3 regions of the Mesorhizobium sp. M1A.F.Ca.IN.020.06.1.1 genome follow, and region 2 is predicted to be linked to each of the others. Evidence: predicted binding sites of a transcription regulator. Region 2 holds the regulator's gene; each other region holds the start of a gene.
The links. Region 2 encodes PhoB, which activates phosphate uptake and scavenging genes when phosphate is short. Its sites were predicted from a motif close to TGTCATNNANCTGTCAT; they were not measured.
Positions count from the first base shown of each region.

Region 1: a site for PhoB is predicted at 2,167-2,183, ahead of EOA60_RS11835 (PhoX family phosphatase). Genes of this name have one in related genera too.
Region 3: a site for PhoB is predicted at 3,678-3,694, ahead of EOA60_RS08935 (ceramide glucosyltransferase). Genes of this name have one in related genera too.

Region 1 covers NZ_RZSR01000206.1:279-7,073, forward strand. The annotation lists partial or broken gene EOA60_RS11830 (GNAT family N-acetyltransferase) at 1-47, shown strand, start outside; gene EOA60_RS11835 (PhoX family phosphatase) at 109-2,103, opposite strand; gene EOA60_RS11840 (hypothetical protein) at 2,453-2,791, shown strand; gene EOA60_RS11845 (phosphatase PAP2 family protein) at 2,808-3,509, shown strand; gene EOA60_RS11850 (helix-turn-helix transcriptional regulator) at 3,604-3,873, shown strand; partial or broken gene EOA60_RS11855 (STAS domain-containing protein) at 3,890-4,460, shown strand; gene EOA60_RS11860 (DMT family transporter) at 4,475-5,404, opposite strand; gene EOA60_RS38920 (hypothetical protein) at 5,511-5,666, opposite strand; gene EOA60_RS11865 (ATP/GTP-binding protein) at 5,663-6,370, opposite strand; partial or broken gene EOA60_RS11870 (helix-turn-helix transcriptional regulator) at 6,483-6,795, shown strand, end outside.
Region 2 covers NZ_RZSR01000334.1:59-5,228, reverse strand. The annotation lists partial or broken gene EOA60_RS16220 (substrate-binding domain-containing protein) at 1-204, shown strand, start outside; gene pstC (phosphate ABC transporter permease subunit PstC) at 268-1,254, shown strand; gene pstA (phosphate ABC transporter permease PstA) at 1,258-2,109, shown strand; gene pstB (phosphate ABC transporter ATP-binding protein PstB) at 2,106-2,909, shown strand; gene phoU (phosphate signaling complex protein PhoU) at 2,930-3,634, shown strand; gene phoB (phosphate regulon transcriptional regulator PhoB) at 3,654-4,343, shown strand; partial or broken gene EOA60_RS16190 (ROK family protein) at 4,660-5,170, opposite strand, start outside.
Region 3 covers NZ_RZSR01000138.1:646-8,581, forward strand. The annotation lists gene EOA60_RS08915 (aspartate aminotransferase family protein) at 1-1,062, shown strand, start outside; gene argF (ornithine carbamoyltransferase) at 1,078-1,989, shown strand; gene EOA60_RS08925 (Hsp33 family molecular chaperone) at 2,098-3,129, shown strand; gene apaG (Co2+/Mg2+ efflux protein ApaG) at 3,182-3,574, opposite strand; gene EOA60_RS08935 (ceramide glucosyltransferase) at 3,793-4,938, shown strand; gene EOA60_RS08940 (O-succinylhomoserine sulfhydrylase) at 4,980-6,170, opposite strand; SAM riboswitch at 6,227-6,304, opposite strand; gene EOA60_RS08945 (2'-deoxycytidine 5'-triphosphate deaminase) at 6,440-7,534, shown strand; partial or broken gene EOA60_RS08950 (transporter substrate-binding domain-containing protein) at 7,617-7,936, shown strand, end outside.

The DNA of each region.
Region 1 (6,795 bases), on a different contig from region 2:
GGTTGAGAACCACCCTGAACATGGCCGTGGTCCGAGGCGTGGAGTAATCGCAAGGTGAGGAGGGTCGCGGATCACCGCAACCCTTCCCCTGCTTAAGCGAGTCGCCAATCAGACCGCGATCTTGCCGCCGCCCTGCTTGGTGATGGCAACGACCGCCGGACGCACCGGCATGTCCGGCTTGAAGTCCGGCCACCGGGTCGATGGATCCTCGTAATAGGAGGGGCGGCCAAAAGCTTCCCAGTCCTCGCCGCCATCGCCCGGATGCTGGACGGCGACGAAGGCGGTCTGGTCGTCCGGCGCGAATAGCGGGCCGCACATCTCGGCGCCGATCGGCACGCGGAAGAACAGCTTTGAGGTCGCCCGCGCCGCGCCCTCGGTGTCGACCGCCCACAGGCCGTCGGTACGGCCGGTGGCCTTCGGGCCCTGGCCGTCGGTCGCGACCCACAGGCGGCCGGCCGAGTCGACGGCACAATTGTCCGGCATGCCGAACCAGCCATTGGCGGTGGTGGCAGTCGAGAAGGTGGCGCCGACATCGGCCACCGAAGGATCGCCGCACTTCAGCAGCACTTCCCACTTGCCCTTGGTGGCGGCGAAGTCGCCGCCGTCCTCGACGATCTCGATGATGTGGCCGAAGGCGTTCGCCGCGCGCGGATTGGCGGCGTCGACCTGGTCGGCCTTGCGCTTAAAATTGTTGGTCAGCATGACATAGACCTTGCCGTTGCCGGCATTGGGCTGAATGTCTTCCGGCCGATCCATCTTGGTGGCGCCGAGCAGGTCGGCGGCGCGACGCGTCTCGATCAGAACGTCGGCCTGGCTGGCGAAACCGTTTTCCGCCGTCAGCGGACCTTCGCCGAACACGATCGGCATCCATTCGACCGAGCCGTCCTCGGCGAATTTGGCAACATGCAGCGTGCCCTCGTCGAGCAGGTTCATGTTGGCGGCGCGGTCGTTCGGATTGAACGTACCTTTGGTGACGAATTTGTAGACATAGTCGAAGCGTTCGTCGTCGCCGAGATAGAAGGCGACGCGGCCATCCTTGGTGACGATCGATTCGGCGCCCTCATGCTTGAAGCGACCCATGGCGGTTCGCTTCCTCGGCACCGAATTCGGGTCGTTGACGTCGACCTCGACGACCCAGCCGAAGCGGTTGGGCTCGTTCGGTTCCTTCGCGAGGTTGAAGCGATCGTAATGCGCGCCCCATTCATAGGCGCCCTCCGGAATGCCGAGGCGCTTGTAGTTGGCGGCCTCCTTGTGGCCTTCCGGCAACTCGCCCGAGAAATAGCCGTGGATGTTCTCCTCGGCCATCACATAGGTGCCCCAGGGCGTGACGCCGCCGGCACAGTTGTTGAGGGTGCCGAAGACCTTGGTGCCAGACGGGTCGGCATTGGTCTTGACGCGATCATGGCCGGCTACCGGACCGGACAGCGCCATTTCGGTGGTGGACATGATGCGGCGGTTGAGCTTGCCGTCACGCACCACCTGCCATTTGCCGCCCTCCTTGCGGATCTCGACGATGCTGCCGCCGTGCGCCGCCATTTCGACATCGACCTGCTCCTTGCTGAGCGGCGCCACCTCGGCGGCCTTCTTGCCGTCCTTGTCGACGATCTTGACGATGCCGGGGAACATCAGATGCGGGTTGGTGTATTCGTGGTTGACGACCAGCAGGCCATGCTCGTCCGAGCCCTCGATCGGGATATAACCGATATAGTCGTTGTTGTAGCCGAACTGTCTTGCCTGGGCTCCGGCCGTTTGTTTTGCCGGGTCGAATTCCGGCGAATCGGTAAAGAGCGGGTCGCCCCAGCGCAAGAGCACGTCGGCATCGTAGCCCGGCGCGACGTGGTGCTTGTCGTCGATGCCGGCCTCGAGCTCGTCGAATTTGAAGGCCGAGACCTCGGCGGCGCGCGCCTCGTCTGCCGCGACGAGCGCCAGCGGGCTCACGGTGGCGGCGATGGCCGAGACAGCCAGCGAACCCCTGAGGAAGTCGCGGCGCGAGAAGCGCGCGGCGATGATCTCGCCCATCGTACGGTTGTCGGTAGGATTGACGGGCGGGCCGTCATTCTCCTCAAGCTGGCTGGTACGGAAGCGAATCTCAGGTTGGGTCATGGGCTGTCCTCTGGCTCTTGAGGTGGCTGGAACGTGTAACCGGTCGAACCCTATAGGCGCCCGATCACATTTTCGTGACATCAGCCCCATTGAGCAATGCCAATTTGCCGGCTGATGACTGTTCGCCCACGCATTGGCGCCACACGAGGCCCACAACACACGGCGAGCAGACTCCCGAGCGCGCTCGGCGCAAGGACGCCAACCATGGCTGCGGGGCTTGCCTTGCGAGATTCCGCCTTCGATCCCGTCGCAGCGTAGCTTGCCCGACGCCATCAGCTTGACGGCTTCGCGCGCTTCGGAAACAAAAGCGGCGAGCGGCGCGGCGAAGGCCGCTTCGGGAGGGATGAACGTGAGTCTCTGGGGACTGGCGCAGCTTGGCGTTTCGACTGTGATTTTCCTCCTGGCCGCGATGGCGGCCAAACAATGGGGATTGGCGCCGAGTCTCGGCAAGATCGTGCTGACGCTGGCGCTCTATTCCGCCGGCAATCTGATCATGCTCAGGCTGATCCGCGAATTCGGCATGTCGGTGTCGTTCAGCCTGTCGGCAGTGATCCAGCTGGTCTCAGTCAATGTCGTCGCGCTGGTCTTCTTTGGAGAGCGCCTCAACACTTTCCAAGCGACAGGCGTCGTGCTGGCGATCGCGGCCGTCGCGCTGATCACGCTCGGACCCTATATGCAGCGGCTGTAATTGGAGCAGGCCCGGCATGAAATCGACCGCCAAGGCGCTGCTCAACAGAATAGAATTCCCGGTGCTTGCGGCCGGGCTGGCCATCGCCTGCGGGCTATGGGGCCTGGTGGAACTCATGGGCGTGGCGCGCGCCACGACTCCGCATGCGTTGGACACGGAAATCCTGCTCGCCTTCCGCCATGCCGGGCAGCCGGACAGCCCGATCGGTCCGCTTTGGCTGCAAGGCGCGGTGCGCGATATCACCGCGCTCGGCAGCACCAGCGTGCTGGTGCTGATCACGACTGCGGTGATCGTCTATTTTCTGCTGATGCGCCGACCGGCGACCGCACTGTTCGTGTTCGTTTCGGTGGCGGGCGGCCAGGCGGCGTCCAGCCTGCTCAAGTTCGAGGTCGACCGGCCCCGCCCCGATCTCGTCTCGCATCTCGTCAACGAGACCTCGCTCTCCTTTCCGAGCGGCCATGCGATGCTGTCGGCGGTGACCTATCTCACGCTGGGCTCGCTCGCCGCGCGTTTCCTACCGAACCGCAGGACGAAGATCTTCGTGCTCGGCCTCGCCGTGCTCACCACGGTGCTGGTCGGAACCAGCCGCGTCTATCTCGGCGTGCATTGGCCGTCCGACGTGCTTGCCGGCTGGTGCGCCGGCTTTGCCTGGGCCATGTTGTGCTGGCTTGCAGCGCGCCTGCTGCAGCGGCGCAAAGTGGTGGCGGACAGCGAATGAGTACTCATGTTTCAACTGTTTGTTAGGATGCTTGAAACATCATGATCTTTGGATTATCCATTGATACTGCAGACTCAGACAGGGGTTCTGGCCGATGATCACTGCCGCGCAGATGCGCGCCGCGAGGGCGTTGGCCGGTATCGACCAGAAAACGCTCGCCGAGCGCGCCGGGGTTTCGCTTCCGACCATCCAACGCATGGAAGCGAGTGAAGGTGTCGTCAGAGGCGTGGTCGATACGCTGATGAAGGTCATCCAGGCACTCGACGAGGCCGGGGTGGAGCTGATCGGCGAGAACCAGGCCAGCGAGCGCGGCGGCAGGGGCGTGCGTCTCAAGCCTGCCACGCCGCAGAACTCCCAAGGCTGAGCCGCACAAGAAGTCGCGACGGGCTTTCCTCACGCTCCTCAGAGCCTCGCGTGGCGACGCGCTGGTGCTGATGGCGACGTTCCTGATCGTCATCCTGCGCGATCTGACGGAAGGCATCGTCGTCGGGCTTCGCGCTCGGGTCGATCCTGTTCATCGATCGCATGGCCAAGTCCATCGCAGTCGAGGCCGATCTGCCGCTGGTGCCGGAGGACGTCGCCGATCGCGCCGCCACTTATGATTCAAGCCAGGCGGCAGACGCCGATACCGTCATCTATCGAATCTCCGGGGCCTTCTTCTTCGGTGCCGCCTTGACCGTCGGCGCCGTGCTCGACCGAATCGCAGACCAGCGCAAGAATTTCATCCTCGATTGCTCGGCGGTGCCGTTCCTCGACTCGACGGCGGCAAACGTCATCGGGGGTGCCGCGCACAAGGCCGGACGCGCCGGCGTGCGCTTGATCATCGCGGGCGCCGCGCCGCAGACACGGCGCATGCTGGTCAACCACGGCCTCAAGCAGCCGCTGGTCACCTATGCCGCCTCGATTCGCGACGCGCGGGCGCAGCTGAAAGGACAATCGCAGTCCGCGTAGAGCGACATGTTCTCTCAAACTGCCGCTTCGATCGGCTCCGCAAGTTTCGGGTTGGCGCGCGCCGCGATCAGGCAGCCGGCGACGATCAGGCAAGCCCCGGTCAGCGTGGTCCAGGCCACCTCCTCGCCGAAGAAGAACCAGCCGAGCGCGATCGCCCAGATGAAGGCCGAGTATTCCGTCGGGATGAGATATTGCGCTTCGGCGCGAGCGTAGGCCCAACTCATCAAGAATTGGCCGGCAAGCGACAGCATCGCCACCCCGACCAGGTGAAGCCACAGGTCACTCGGCAGCGCGACGGCGAGCCACGGCGCGGCGAGACCAAGGATGACCGCGATGCAGAGGTTCTGGAACAGCATGATCTCGACCGGCTTGGCCAACAGCGCCTGCCGCCGCGCGAGGATCAGATTGTAGCCATAGAACACAGTCGATACGAGCACCGCGGCCGTGCCCAGGAGCGCATCCTGCGAGTGGCCGGCCTGCCCGAACTGGCCGGCCAGAATGATCGCGACGCCGGCGATGCCGGCCAGCGACGCCCACACCGCCTGGCGCCGGATTCTCTCGCCCAGCAACAAGGCTGCGAGAAAAAGCGCAAACAGGGGCGCGACAAAGCTGAGCCCGATCGCCTCGGCGAGCGGCAATCTGGCGAGACCCCAAAAGAACGAAACCAGGACGATGCCGACGACCGCGGCGCGTAGCGCATGCAGCCCCAGCACCGGAAGAGCCGGCTTCGAGCGCGGCCCCGCCGACCAGGCGGCGCCCGCGATCAAGGTCGAGACTAGGCTGCGCCACAGCACGGTGTTGTACACACCGACCGCGATGACCAGGGACTTCATCGCCGCGTCCATCCCGGACAAAAGGAAGATCGCCAGTGCGCATACGAGCACCGGGATCATTGGCGACACGGCGGCGCCGGTCAGGCTGGATGTCTTCACGGCTTGGCCCATGTGACGGTTGCTGCCGGATATCCCGGAGCGAGCGGCTGAACCAGATGGCAGCCCCGTCGATATGGCGGTCCAGCCCCGATCGACCTCGTTCCCGCCGCAATCGTCCTCAGTCGAGCTTCAGCGCCGCGACCGCGCCTTCGTTCATCAGCGGAACATAGATGGTCGAGTTGCCGTCGGTGCCGATATCGGCGCTGCCCGGCTTGAAAGTGGCGATCGCTTCCGGCGCGCCGCCGCCCTTGTAGCGATAGAGCGTGCCGGTCATGTAGGCGGTGGCATAGATCGTGTCGCCGATGGCGATGACGCCGTCGAGGTCGGCAAATTTTGCGCGCCCGGCAGCGGCGTCACCTTCTTTCTGGCGACGTCGACGGCCAGCAGGCCGCCCGGCGCCGCCGTGCTGAAATCGGGCTTGATGCCCTTGCCCCAGGACGCGACGATCAGCCGGTCGCCATCGGCGAAGACGCCATTGGGCGAGGCGAGCAGCGCATCCTTGATGAACAGCTCCGGTTTGTCGCCGTCGATACGGTAGATCGTGTCGGCGAGCATATCCGTGACATAGACCTTGCCCGAGGCATCGGCGGTCATGTCGTTCAGGAAGACGGCGCCGGGCACATCGATGGTAGAGACCAGCTTGCCGCTGGCGAGGTCGACGACGCGCACCTTGGTGATGTCGGCGGCGTAGAGCTTGCCGCCGGCAATCGCCATGCCCTTGGGCGCGTCCATGCCGTCCACCCAATGGCGGCTGATGACCTTGCCGTCCAGCGACAGCAGCGACAAATAGCCGTTGCCATCAGCTTCGCCCGGATTGCCGACGATGTTGGAGACGACGATGCGCTTGTTGGCGGCATCGACCAGCGCCGATTCCGGCTGCTCGAAGCCGCCGGCGCGCCAGATCTCGCCGGCCTCGGCGGTGGCAGCCGTTGCGATGCCGGCGATGGCGAGAAAGGTCGAAGCGATGAGGTTTTTCATGATGCTCTCCTGTGTTGACGGCCAAGAGCTAGGTTTTTCGATACTTTTCCGGAAGCCAGTTCGAGCGTAGTATCGAGGAGCGATACGAATTCGCGCAAACGAGGTGCATTCCATGAACGGGCCGATCTTCGAGGCGCTGAAACGGACATTGAAGGCCAAGGGCCTGACCTACCGGGCGCTGGCCGAGCGCATGGGCGTTTCCGAGCCGACAGTGAAGCGCATCTTCCATGAGCGCAACTGCAAGCTCGATCGGCTGATACAAATCTGCGCCGCTGCGGACGTGGAACTGGAGAATGTGCTGGGCTCGATGAACCGGGGACCGGGACCGGCCAACCACGTCGCGCCGGAGATCGAGCGCAAGCTCGCCGCGCGGCCGGCGCTGCTCTTCGTCTTCATCATGCTGTCCGAAAAATTCACGCCCGAAG
Region 2 (5,170 bases):
ATCCTCGTCTACCAGAAGCCCGACGATGCTGCGGCCACCACCGAAGCGCTCAAGTTCTTCGCCTGGTCCTACGCCAAGGGTGACGACATGGCCGCCGAGCTGGACTATGTTCCGATGCCCGACGCGGTCGTGAAGAGCGTCGAGGAAATGTGGAGCAAGGACATCGTCGACAGCAACGGCAAGCCGCTCTACTCCGGCATGTAATTCCTCCGGAATAAGGAGGGCGCCTCGGGCGCCCTCCTGTCTCTTTCGAAATGCGAGGGGCAAATGACAGCCGTTTCCGAAGCCGTGACATCGTCCGCCATACGGACCAGGGAAGCGACGGTGCGCCGCTTCGCCCTGACCGACACGATCTTCCGAACGGTCACGCGCCTCTCCGCTATACTCGTGCTGCTTCTTCTCGGCGGCGTCGCGGTCTCGCTGATCGCCGGCTCGTGGGAGGCGCTGTCGAAGTTCGGCTTCTCCTTCCTCACCACTGAATCCTGGAATCCGGTCACCGAGAATTTCGGCGCGCTCGCGCCCATCTACGGCACCGTCGTCACCTCGGCCATCGCCATCCTCATTGCCGTGCCGATCGGCATCGGCATCGCCGTCTTCCTGACCGAGCTCTGCCCGCGCCCGCTCAGGCGCCCGATCGGCATCGCGGTCGAGCTGCTCGCCGGCATTCCCTCGATCATTTACGGCATCTGGGGCCTGTTCGTCTTCGCGCCATTCCTGCAGACGACGGTACAGCCATTCATCATCAATCTTTTCCACGGCATACCGGGTCTCGCCAGCCTGTTTGCCGGTCCGCCCTACGGCATCGGCCTGCTGACGTCGTCGCTGATCCTCGCCATCATGGTGCTGCCCTTCATCACCTCGATCACCAAGGACGTGTTCGACACGGTGCCAGCGGTGCTGAAGGAATCGGCCTACGGCATCGGCTGCACGACCTGGGAAGTGACCCGGCGTGTGGTCATTCCCTATACGCGGGTCGGCATCATGGGCGGCGTCATGCTCGGTCTTGGCCGCGCGCTCGGCGAGACGATGGCCGTCACCTTCGTCATCGGCAATGCGCACCGCATCAGCGCCTCGCTTTTTGCGCCCGGCACGACGATCTCGGCGACCATCGCCAACGAATTCACCGAAGCCGACGGCGAGCTTTACACGTCCTCACTGGTGGCGCTCGGACTGATCCTGTTCATCATCACCTTCATCATCCTCGCGCTCGCACGCTACATGCTGTTGCGCATCGATAGCCGCACGGGAGCCTGACCGATGTCGACAGCCGCATCGCTCCACCGAAGCCGGAAGCGCAAGAACGCCGTGATGATGGCGCTCTGCACCATAGCGGCGGGCATCGGCCTCGTCTGGCTGGCGCTGATCCTCGGCGCCCTTCTCTATAAGGGGCTCTCGGGTGTCTCGCTTTCGGTGTTCACGGAAATGACGCCGCCGCCCGGCGACGCCGGCGGCCTGCTCAACGCCATTTACGGCAGCATCGTGATGACCGTGATCGGCATCGTCGTCGGCACGCCGATCGGCGTGCTCGCCGGAACCTATATGGCCGAGTACGGGCGCTTCTCGCGCCTCACGACGGTGGTGCGCTTCATCAACGACATCCTGTTGTCGGCGCCATCGATCATTGTCGGCCTGTTCGTCTACGAGCTGATGGTGCGGCCGATGGGTCATTTCTCGGCGATCGCCGGCGCGGTGGCGCTGTCGATCCTGGTGATCCCCGTCGTCGTGCGCACCACCGAGGATATGCTGAACCTTGTGCCCAACGCGCTGCGCGAGGCCGGCACCGCCATCGGCGCGCCGCGCTGGGTGGTGATCCGCTCGGTCGCCTATCGCGCCGCACTGTCCGGCATCGTCACCGGTATATTGCTGGCGATCGCCCGGATTTCGGGCGAGACGGCGCCGCTGCTCTTCACCGCGCTCAACAACCAGTTCTGGTCGAGCAATCTCAACGCGCCGATGGCCAGCCTGCCGGTGACCATCTTCCAGTTTGCGCTGAGCCCTTATGAGGAATGGCAGCAACTGGCCTGGACGGGCGCACTGATAATCACCCTGACGGTTCTCGGGCTGAGCATCTTCGCCCGCAGCCTTACCGGACGCAGAGAGGACAGATGAAACCGATGTTGTCCACCGACCTGAACGTAGCCGAGACGACCGCCGAGAAGGCCAAGATCGAAGTCAAGAACCTCAACTTCTACTATGGCCAGTCGAAGGCGCTGAAGGACATCAACCTGTCGCTGCCCGAGCGCAGCGTCACCGCCTTCATCGGACCTTCGGGCTGCGGAAAGTCGACGCTGCTGCGCGTGCTCAACCGCATCTACGAGCTCTACCCGAAGCAGAGCGCCGAAGGCCAGGTGCTGCTCGACGGCAAGAACATCCTCGACCGTTCGCAGGACCTCAACCTGCTCAGGACCAAGATCGGCATGGTGTTCCAGAAGCCGACGCCGTTCCCGATGTCGATCTACGAGAACATCGCCTTCGGCGTCAGGCTGTATGAGAAGATAAGCAAGGCCGAGATGGACAATCGCGTCGAACAGGCGCTGAAGCGCGCCGCGCTGTGGAACGAGGTCAGGGACAAGCTCAACGCCAGTGGCCAGAGCCTTTCGGGCGGCCAGCAGCAGCGGCTCTGCATCGCCCGCACCGTGGCGGTGAAGCCGGAGGTCATCCTGCTCGACGAGCCGGCATCGGCACTCGATCCGCTCTCGACCGCCAAGATCGAGGAGCTGATCGACGAGCTGCAGGCCGACTACACGATCGTGATCGTCACCCACAACATGCAGCAGGCGGCGCGCGTGTCGCGGCAGACGGCGTTCATGTATCTCGGCGAGCTGATCGAATTCGACCGGACCGAGAAGATCTTCACCTCGCCCCGCGAGAAGCGCACGCAGGACTACATCACCGGCCGCTTCGGCTGAGTTCATACGAGGACATAACCATGGCCCATACGGTCGCTTCCTTCGACGAGGATCTGAGGCAGATCAGCCAGCTTATCCGCGACATGGGCGATCTTGCCGGCTCGATGGTCGGCGCGTCGACCAAGGCTCTGCTGAATTCCGACAACGCGCTGGCGCAGCGCGTGGTCTCCGACGATGCCATCATGGACGCGCGCCAACGCGAGCTCGACGATCGCGCCATCACGCTGATTGCCAAACGCCAGCCGATGGCCGACGACCTGCGCAGCGTCGTTGGCGCCATCCGCATGGCCGGCGATCTCGAGCGCATCGGCGACCTTGCCAAGAACATCGCTAAGCGCGTCGGCTCGGTCGGCGTCAGCGCCGCGCCGCGCGACCTTTCGCACTCCATCGATTCGATGGCGCAGCTGGTGCTGATCCAGGTGCAGGGCGTGATCGAGGAATACGCGGCCGGCGACGCCACGGCGCTCGCCAAGCTCCGCAACGACGACGAGCGCATCGACGTCAAATACACCGCCGTCTTCCGCGAGCTCCTGACCTACATGATGGAGGATCCGCGCAACATCACGGCTTGCACGCATCTGTTGTTCTGCGCCAAGAATCTGGAGCGCATCGGCGACCACGTCACCAACATCGCCGAGAACGCCTACTATGTGCTGACCGGCACGCAATTGCCCGCGAATCGTCCTAAGCAGGACGAGACGACGATGTCGGCGCCGGCGGCCTGACAGCGAAGGTGCCTGCTATATGATCGCGCCACGCATCATGGTGGTGGAGGACGAGGAACCGCTGGGGGTGCTGCTCCGCTACAACCTCGAATCCGAGGGCTATCAGGTCGAGGTGGTGACCCGCGGCGACGAGGCCGAGATCCGCCTGCAGGAGAATGTGCCCGACCTTCTGGTGCTCGACTGGATGGTGCCGGCGGTGTCCGGCATCGAGCTTTGCCGGCGCCTCAGGATGCGGCCCGAGACCGAACGCCTGCCGATCATCATGCTGACCGCGCGCGGCGAGGAAAGCGACCGGGTGCGCGGCCTCTCGACCGGCGCCGACGACTATCTGGTCAAGCCGTTCTCGACGCCGGAATTCATGGCCAGGGTCAAGGCGCTGCTGCGCCGCGCCAAGCCCGAGGTGCTGTCCAGCGTGCTCAAGGTCGGCGACATCGTCCTCGACCGCGAATCGCATCGCGTCTACCGCAAGAAGAGCGAGATCCGGCTCGGCCCGACCGAGTTCAGGCTGCTTGAATTCATGATGCGGCATCCCGGCCGGGTGTTCTCGCGCAGCCAGCTGCTCGACAATGTCTGGGGCGAGACGATCTATATCGACGAGCGCACCGTGGACGTGCATGTCGGCCGCCTGCGCAAGGCGGTCAACAACGGCCGCATGCCGGACGTCATACGTACCATCCGTGGGGCGGGCTACGCGATCAGGGAAGATTAGATCCAGGGCACCGAAGGTCTGACGGGTTCTATCTGAGCTGGCGGGTTATCGAGACGCTGGTGCTTCGCCGTCCACGGGCGGAGCACGAAGCGTCGCGACGCGGCGCAGACCCGACGATCCACGCGACTTCCACGCGCCGCGGCGGTGCAGAAATTCTGCTCCGCTCATCCGACGATTGAGGTAATGGCATGGATTCCAGGGTCTCCGCGACGGAGCTTCGCTCCTGCTCCGCCCTGGAATGACGAAGCTGCGGGGCCTTCGCTAATCTCCGGCGTCTGCAGGACGCACAGAAGCCAACGATCGCTATCGAAGCTGCTCAGGCCACGTTCTTGCCCGCTCTTGCCTGCACGCCCGGGGCGAAAATCTCCTGGTCGACGAAGGTCAGCGCGCGCACGGCGCAGCCTTCGCGGATCAGCGGCAATTCGTTCGGCTCGGTATCGAAGGAGATCGACTTCGAATGCTGGCCTCCGGCGGTCTGGCCGATCGCCTCGCGCAGCGCCGGCTCGATCAGGTCAAAGGCGGCGGCGCTGACGCCGACCATGGCGACCGGCGCCGGGTCGATCAGCGCGAACAGGCTGCCAAGGCCGAAGCCCAGCGCCTCCCCGGCCCGGCGATAGGCCTCGCGCTCTGGGCCATCCGTCTCGCGCGCCTTGGCGGCGAGCGCCCGCATGTCGGCGTCGCCGACATCGACCGGCTCGGCGTCCTCGCTCATCTTCATGGCGCTGCGCCAGATGGCGTAGTTGCCGGCATAGGCCTCGACGCAGCCGCGGCGTCCGCAACGGCAAAGCGCGCCGCCCGGACGATGGATCATGTGGCCGAACTCGCCG
Region 3 (7,936 bases), on a different contig from region 2:
CACAGCCATCCGCATCTGGTCGCGGCGCTCACCGGGCAGGCGGCCAAGCTGTGGCACGTCTCCAATCTCTACGAGATCCCGGAGCAGCGCCGGCTGGGCGAAAGGCTGGTCGATGCAACCTTCGCCGACAAGGTGTTCTTCACCAATTCGGGCGCCGAGGCTCTGGAATGCGCCATCAAGTCGGCCAGGCGCTATCAGTTCGTCAAAGGCCATCCGGAGCGTTTCCGCATCATCACTTTCGAGGGCGCCTTCCACGGCCGCACGCTGGCGACGATCGCCGCCGGCGGTCAGTACAAATATCTCGAGGGTTTCGGTCCGAAGGTCGAGGGCTTCGACCAGGTCGCGTTCGACGATATCGATGCCGCCGAGAAGGCGATCACACCGGAAACCGCGGCTATCCTGATCGAACCGGTGCAGGGCGAGGGCGGCATCCGCCCGGTGCCGACGCAGTCGTTGAAGCGGATTCGGCAACTCTGTGACCGGCATGGCCTGCTTCTGATCTTCGACGAGGTCCAGTGCGGCATCGGGCGCACCGGCAAGCTGTTCGCGCATGAGTGGGCGGGCGTCACGCCTGACCTGATGGCGATCGCCAAGGGCATCGGCGGCGGTTTTCCGATGGGTGCCTGCCTCGCAACCGACGACGCGGCGGCTGGCATGACGGCCGGCGTGCACGGCACCACTTTCGGCGGCAATCCGCTGGCGATGGCGGTGGGCAACGCCGTGCTCGACGTCGTGCTGGCCGACGGCTTCCTCGAGGACGTTCAGCGCAAGGCATTGCTGCTGAAGCAAGGACTGGCGGCGGTCGCCGACGAATTTCCCGAGGTCATCGAAGGCATCCGGGGAAGCGGGCTGATGCTAGGGCTGAAATGCGCCATGCCCAACGCCAAGGTTAACATGGCGCTGCGCGACCAGCACTTGCTTGCGGTGCCGGCGGGCGACAACGTCATCCGGCTTTTGCCGCCGCTCACCGTCACCGACGAGGAGATCGGGGAGGCGCTGAAACGCATTCGGTCGGGCGCCAAGGGCCTGACCGACGCGATTACGGCCGAAGCCGCGAAGTAGTTCTGGAATCTGCCGATGAGCGTTCGTCACTTCACCGACCTGTCCGCCGTTTCCGCAGGCGATCTGCGCGTCATGCTGGACGATGCGATGGCGCGAAAGACCAGGCTCAAGGCCGGCGAGCGTTCGAAGCCGCTCGAGGGCAAGGTGCTGGCGATGATCTTCGACAAGCCTTCGACGCGCACGCGCGTTTCCTTCGACGTCGGCATGCGCCAACTCGGCGGCGAGACCATCATGCTGACCGGCACCGAGATGCAGCTCGGCCGTTCTGAAACCATCGCCGACACCGCCAAGGTGCTGTCGCGCTATGTCGATGCCATCATGATCCGCACCACCTCGCATGACCGGTTGCTGGAACTCACCGAAAACGCGACCGTGCCGGTGATCAATGGGCTGACCGACGATACCCATCCCTGCCAGCTGATGGCCGACATCATGACCTATGAGGAGCATCGCGGTCCGGTGGCCGGCAAGACCTTCGCCTGGACAGGTGACGGCAACAATGTGCTGCACTCGCTTCTAGAAGCCTCGGCGCGGTTCCGCTTCAACCTCAATGTCGCCGTGCCGGAGGGCAGCGAGCCGTTCGAGAAATATGTCGACTGGGCGAAGGCCAATGGCGGCAAGGTGAGGTTTGCCGGCTCGGCCGAAGAGGCCGTCGACCAGGCTGATTGCGTCGTCACCGACAGCTGGGTGTCGATGGGCCAGGAGCATCGCGCCCGCGGCCATAACGTCTTCCTGCCCTACCAGGTCAACGCCGCGCTGATGGCGAGGGCGAAGTCCGACGCGCTTTTCATGCACTGCCTGCCTGCGCATCGCGGCGAGGAGGTCACCGACGAGGTGATCGACGGACCGCATTCGGTGGTCTTCGACGAGGCCGAGAACCGGCTGCACGCCCAGAAGGCGGTGCTGGCCTGGTGCCTGGGCGCTTGACCGGGGTCGACTTGATCCGCGCCAACTTGATCCCGGGATGTGTGATGCCTATTTGCGGGCCATCACTGAAATCGAACGCGCTTCGACCCATGCCGCCTGGAAAGCGGGATGGATGCGCCCCGGAGTTTTGTCATGCTGGAAACGCTTTCCTTGGCTGAGCATCAACCCAAACTCGGCGAATTCGGCTTCGCAGGCGACGACCATGTCGTGCCTTACGAAGTAGCGCCCCTGGATGTGCGCGGCCGCACGGTGCAGCTCGGGCCGATGCTCGACGCCATTCTCAGCCGCCACGATTATCCCGAGCCGGTCGCGCGCCTGCTGGCGGAGGCCTGCGTGCTCACCGTACTGCTCGGCACGTCGCTGAAATTCGAGGGCAAGTTCATCCTGCAAACCCGCACGGACGGACCGGTCGACATGCTGGTGGCGGACTTTACCACGCCGCATTCGTTGCGCGCCTATGCGCGCTTCGACGCCGACCGGCTGCAGGCGCTGATTGCCTCGGGCGAGATCTCGCAGGAGAAGCTGCTCGGCACCGGCGTCCTGGCCCTGACCATCGATCAGGGCGCGCACACGCAGCGCTATCAGGGCATCGTCCAACTCGACGGCACATCGCTGGAAGAAGCCGCGCGGACCTATTTCCGCCAGTCGGAGCAGATCCCGACCGATCTGAGGATGTCGGTTGCGAAGCTGGTGACCCCGGGCCCGGGCGGGGCCCGCGAGCAATGGCGCGCCGGCGGTATCCTGGCGCAGTTCCTGCCGCAGGCGCCCGAACGCATGCGCGTGCCCGACATTTCGGGCGGGGATGGCGATCCACGAGACGTGACGCACGAACCGGCCGACAATTCCTGGCGGGAACTCTTGGCGCTGCTCGGCACCATCGAGCCGACCGAGCTCATCGATCCGACGGTGGGTGCCGAGCGGCTGCTCTACCGGCTGTTCCACGAGCACGGCGTGCGCGTCTTCCGCGGTGTGCCGGTCGCCGATCAGTGCTCCTGCTCGCGCGACAAAATCCGAGGCATTCTCGAAGGCTTCTCGGCCGAGGAGATAAAGGACTCGACCGAGGACGGCGGTATCCATGTCGCTTGCGAGTTCTGCTCGACGCAGTACGACTTCGATCCGGCGGAGTTTGCGGCGGAGTGAGAAAGCTCCGGCTCCTCGCCCCCGCTTTGCGGAGGCGGGGAACTCGAGTTCTTTAATTCACCGTCCTTTTCGTCCCCGGCATATCGAGCGAGAAAGCCGGAATGGCGACGTCGAACGTTTCGCCGCGGCCGTTGCGCATCGTGTAGCGGCCGACCATGATGCCGGATGGCGTCGAGAGCGGGCATCCCGACGTGTACTGATAGCTGTCGCCGGGGTTGAGCTCCGGCTGGTCGCCGACCACGCCCTCGCCGCGCACTTCTTCGACTCGGCCACGCCCGTCGGTGATGTGCCAGTAGCGCGACAGAAGCTGCACGAACTCGTCCGACCGGTTGTCGATCGTCACCTGGTAGCCCCAGACATAGCGGTTTTCGGACGGATCGGAACGGTCCTCCAGATAAAACGGCCTGACCTGCACTTCGATGTTGCGCGTCACGGCGCGATACATGAGCCACTCCGGTGCCGCAGGGAACATTTTACCGCGCTTCGCGGTTCTACCTCCGCGGCGTCGCCAGCCTGCCGGCTTTTCCACCGCAAGTGCCGACAAACAATGTCATTTAAGTGACACATGACAATGTTGGTGTGCACAAACCGTGCGGGCGACTCGGGCGCTTTGTCGAGTGATGAAACGGCCTCGGGCGGCCTTTCCGGAGTGACCAGATCTCGATGGAACTGACCCTCGCAGCCGCCTTTGCCTCCTCGGCCCTTCTTTTTTCCAACCTTGCCAGCATCCTGCTCGCGTCGTCGCGGCTGAAGGCTCGTTGCGCCATTCCCGCGCCCTCCGGCGGCCTGTCGCCTGTCTCGATCGTCGTGCCGTCGCGCGGTGTGGAGCCGTTCACGCAGGAGACGCTCGACCGCGCCTTCTCGCTCGATTGGCCGCGCTACGAACTGATCTTCTGCGTCGCGCACGCCGAAGATCCCGTGGTCAAGCTGATCAACGCCGCCATCGCGAGATTTCCGAATGTTCCGGCGCGGCTCCTCGTCGGCGATGACAGGATCAGCGCCAATCCCAAGCTAAACAACTGCATCAAGGGCTGGCAGGCGGCGCGGCACGACTGGGTGATCCTCGCCGATTCCAACGTGCTGATGCCCAAGGACTATGTCCAGCATCTGATGGCGGCCTGGGGGCCGGACACCGGCCTCGTCTGCTCGACGCCGATCGGCTCGCGTCCGAACGGTTTCTGGGCCGAGGTCGAATGCGCCTTCCTCAACACGCTGCAGGCGCGTTGGCAATATGCCGGCGAAGCGCTCGGCCTTGGCTTCGCGCAGGGCAAGAGCATGCTGTGGAACAAGCCGATGCTGGATGCAAATGGCGGCATCCAGGCTTTGGCCGCCGAGATCGCCGAGGACGCGGCGGCGACCAAGCTGGTCAACAGCCTTGGCCTTCGGGTCAATCTCGTGGCCGCGCCCTTCGAGCAGTCGCTCGGCCAGCGCACGCTCGCCGAAATCTGGTCGCGCCAGGCGCGCTGGGCGCGGCTGCGCCGCGTCACCTTCCCATTGTTCTTCGCGCCCGAAATCCTGACCGGTGTGGTCGTGCCGCTGCTTCTGGCGCTGATCGCGGCGGCAAGCGCCGGTGTCAGCCTGCCCACGACCGCGCTCTGCGTGCTGGCGATCGCCTATGTGCCCGAATGCATGCTCGCCTGGTCCAAGGGCTGGCATCTGTCGCCGCGCAGCGTCACCGCGATGATCGTGCGCGACGCGATGCTTCCCGCCATCTGGGCGCGCGGCTGGCTTGGCGGGGCCGTCGAATGGCGTGGCAACGCAATGACCATCCGCAACAGCGGGATGACTGAACTCGAAGAGATTGCTTGAGCCGGCTGCGGCTCAAGCGCCCTCTTTGCCGCCGTGGCGGTTCATTCCTTCGCCGCCTTCAGCGCCTGTTCGATGTCGGCGAGCAGGTCGTCGGTATCCTCCAGCCCGACGGAGAGCCTGAGCGTGCCTGGTCCGATGCCGAGCTCGGCGCGGGCCTCGTCAGTGAGGTTTTTGTGCGTCGTCGTCGCCGGATGCGTGATCAGGCTCTTTGCGTCGCCGAGGTTGTTCGAGATCAGCACGATGTCGAGCGCGTTCTGCAAGGCGAAGGCCGCCTGCTTGCCGCCCTTGACGTCGAGGCAGATCAGCGTCGAGCCGCCCGACATCTGCTTCCTGACGATATCCGCCTGGGGATGGTCGGCCCGGCCCGGATAGATGACGCGGGCGATCTCCGGCCGGCCAGCCAGGAAGTCCGCGATCTTGCCGGCGCTTTCGGTCTGGTGGCGCACGCGCAGCGGGAGCGTCTCGAGGCCTTTCAGCAGCGTCCATGCGTTGAATGGGGACAGGCTCGGGCCGGTGTGCCGGAAATAATCGTGCAGGTTCTCGTCGATCCACTTCTTGTCCGACAGGATGACGCCGCCGAGGCAGCGGCCTTGTCCGTCGATGTGCTTGGTCGCCGAGTAGACCACGATATGGGCGCCGAGCTGCAGCGGCTTCTGCTGCAGCGGCGTGGCAAAGACGTTGTCGACGATCACGCGTGCGCCGATCGAATTTGCTAAAGCGGCGACAGCGGCGATATCGACCACTTCCAACGTCGGGTTGGTCGGACTTTCCAGGAAGAACAGCTTGGTGTTCGGCCTGACCGCTTTTTCCCAATTGGCAATGTCGGTGCCGTCGATCAGCGTTGCCTCGATGCCATAGCGCGGCGCCAGCGTCTCGACTACCCAGCGGCAGGAACCGAACAGGGCTCGCGCCGCAACGATGTGATCGCCGGCCTTGACGCTGCAGAGCAGGGCGGCGGACACGGCGGCCATGCCGGAAGCGGTTGCACGTGCGTCTTCCGCGCCTTCCAGCGCGCACATGCGCTTCTCGAACATATCGACGGTCGGGTTGGCGTAGCGCGAATAGATGAAGCCGGGTTCCTCGCCCTTGAAGCGGGCCTCCGCTGCCTGGGCCGTCTCGTAGACATAGCCCTGGGTGAGATACATCGCCTCGGCGGTCTCGCCGAAGCCGGAACGCAGCGTCCCGCCATGCACGAGTGCCGTCTGAGGTTTCCAGTTACGCGTCTTGGTCATCGCCCTGCTTCCAAACACAAAAAAACCGGCCGCGACGTCGCAACCGGTCCATACGGCCTTGCGGCCCGACGGTCCTTTAGCGACTTGTTTAACGTGGCTGCAAGCCGACCGGCCAAATCACCACGGGATAACGACCCTTTAGACCTCGCCCGCGCTTGCGTCAATTGCCGGCTTGATTAAGAGGGTTGTACCAGGCAGCCTCCGCAAAAGTGTCCCGCGGTTTTGCGACAGGAAACTGCGACGACAATGACTTCGCCCGGAGCCAGACATTGCGGCAGACAGGCATTCTTCCGGATCAGGACATCGCGGCGCTCTTCCAGTCGGGCGCGCTGAAGTCGCCGCGCGCGCTCGACACCAACCAGATCCAGCCGGCCAGCCTCGATCTCAGACTTAGCGACAAGGCCTTTCGCGTGCGGGCTTCCTTTCTGCCCGGTCCCGATCATCTGGTGGCCGACAAGCTGGACCGGCTGAAGCTGCATGAGATCAACCTTGCCGAGGGCGCGGTGCTGGAGACGGGCTGCGTCTACATCGTGCCGCTGCAGGAAAGCCTGGCGCTGCCGGCGGAAGTCTCGGCTTCGGCCAACCCGAAGAGCTCGACCGGACGGCTCGACATTTTCACGCGTGTCATGACCGACCGCGGCCATGAGTTCGATAAGATCGCCGCCGGCTATCATGGCCCGCTCTATCTCGAGGTCAGCCCGCGCACCTTCCCGATCGTCGTGCGCGCCGGCTCGCGCCTGTCGCAGATCCGCTTCCGCACCGGCAATGCCGTGCTGTCGGAGAATGAGTTGCGTGACCTCCATCACGCCGAGATGCTGGTTGCGACCGAGCCGCCCAACATCTCCGGCGGCGGCATTGCGCTCTCTATCGATCTCGACGGCGACAAGGACGGCCTGGTCGGCTATCGCGGCAAGCACCACACCGGCCTCGTCGACGTCGACAAGCGCGCCGCTCAGGATGTGGTCGACTTCTGGGAACCGCTCTACAAGAGCGGGGCCGGCGAGCTCGTGCTCGACCCGGACGAGTTCTACATCCTGGTCTCTCGCGAAGCCGTGCACGTGCCGCCGCTCTATGCCGCCGAGATGACGCCTTTCGATCCGCTGGTCGGCGAGTTCCGCGTCCACTATGCCGGCTTTTTCGACCCGGGCTTCGGCCATTCCGCCGCCGGCGGCAGCGGCAGCCGCGCGGTGCTTGAAGTGCGCAGCCACGAGGTGCCGTTCATCCTCGACCACGGCCAGATCGTAGGCCGCCTCGTCTACGAGCATATGCTGAAGCGGCCGCAGGCGCTCTATGGCAGCGAGCTGGGTTCCAACTATCAGGCGCAGGGGCTGAAGCTCTCCAAGCATTTTCGCGCCGCGCGCTGATCGCCAGGCTGTGCTTGCCCGGCCTCGCGCGCCGTGCTTGGCTGCGTCTGAGCATGTAGCACCTGAACCCAAGGGGATGAAAATGCAGATATCCAGATGGATCCTGTCGGCTGCGGCCGCCGCCATGCTGGCGCTCGGCGTCGGTTCGGTAGACGCGGCCGAAAAGATCAAGATCGGCACCGAGGGCGCCTATCCGCCCTTCAACACCATCACGCCGGACGGCAAGGTGGAAGGCTTCGACATCGACATCGCCAATGCGCTCTGCGCGCAGATGAAGATCGAATGCGAGATCGTCACCCAGGATTGGGATGGCATCATTCCGGCCCTGCAGGCCAAGAAATTCGACGCCATCATCGCCTCGATGAGCATCACCGAGGAACGCAAGAAGCAGGTCGCCTTTAC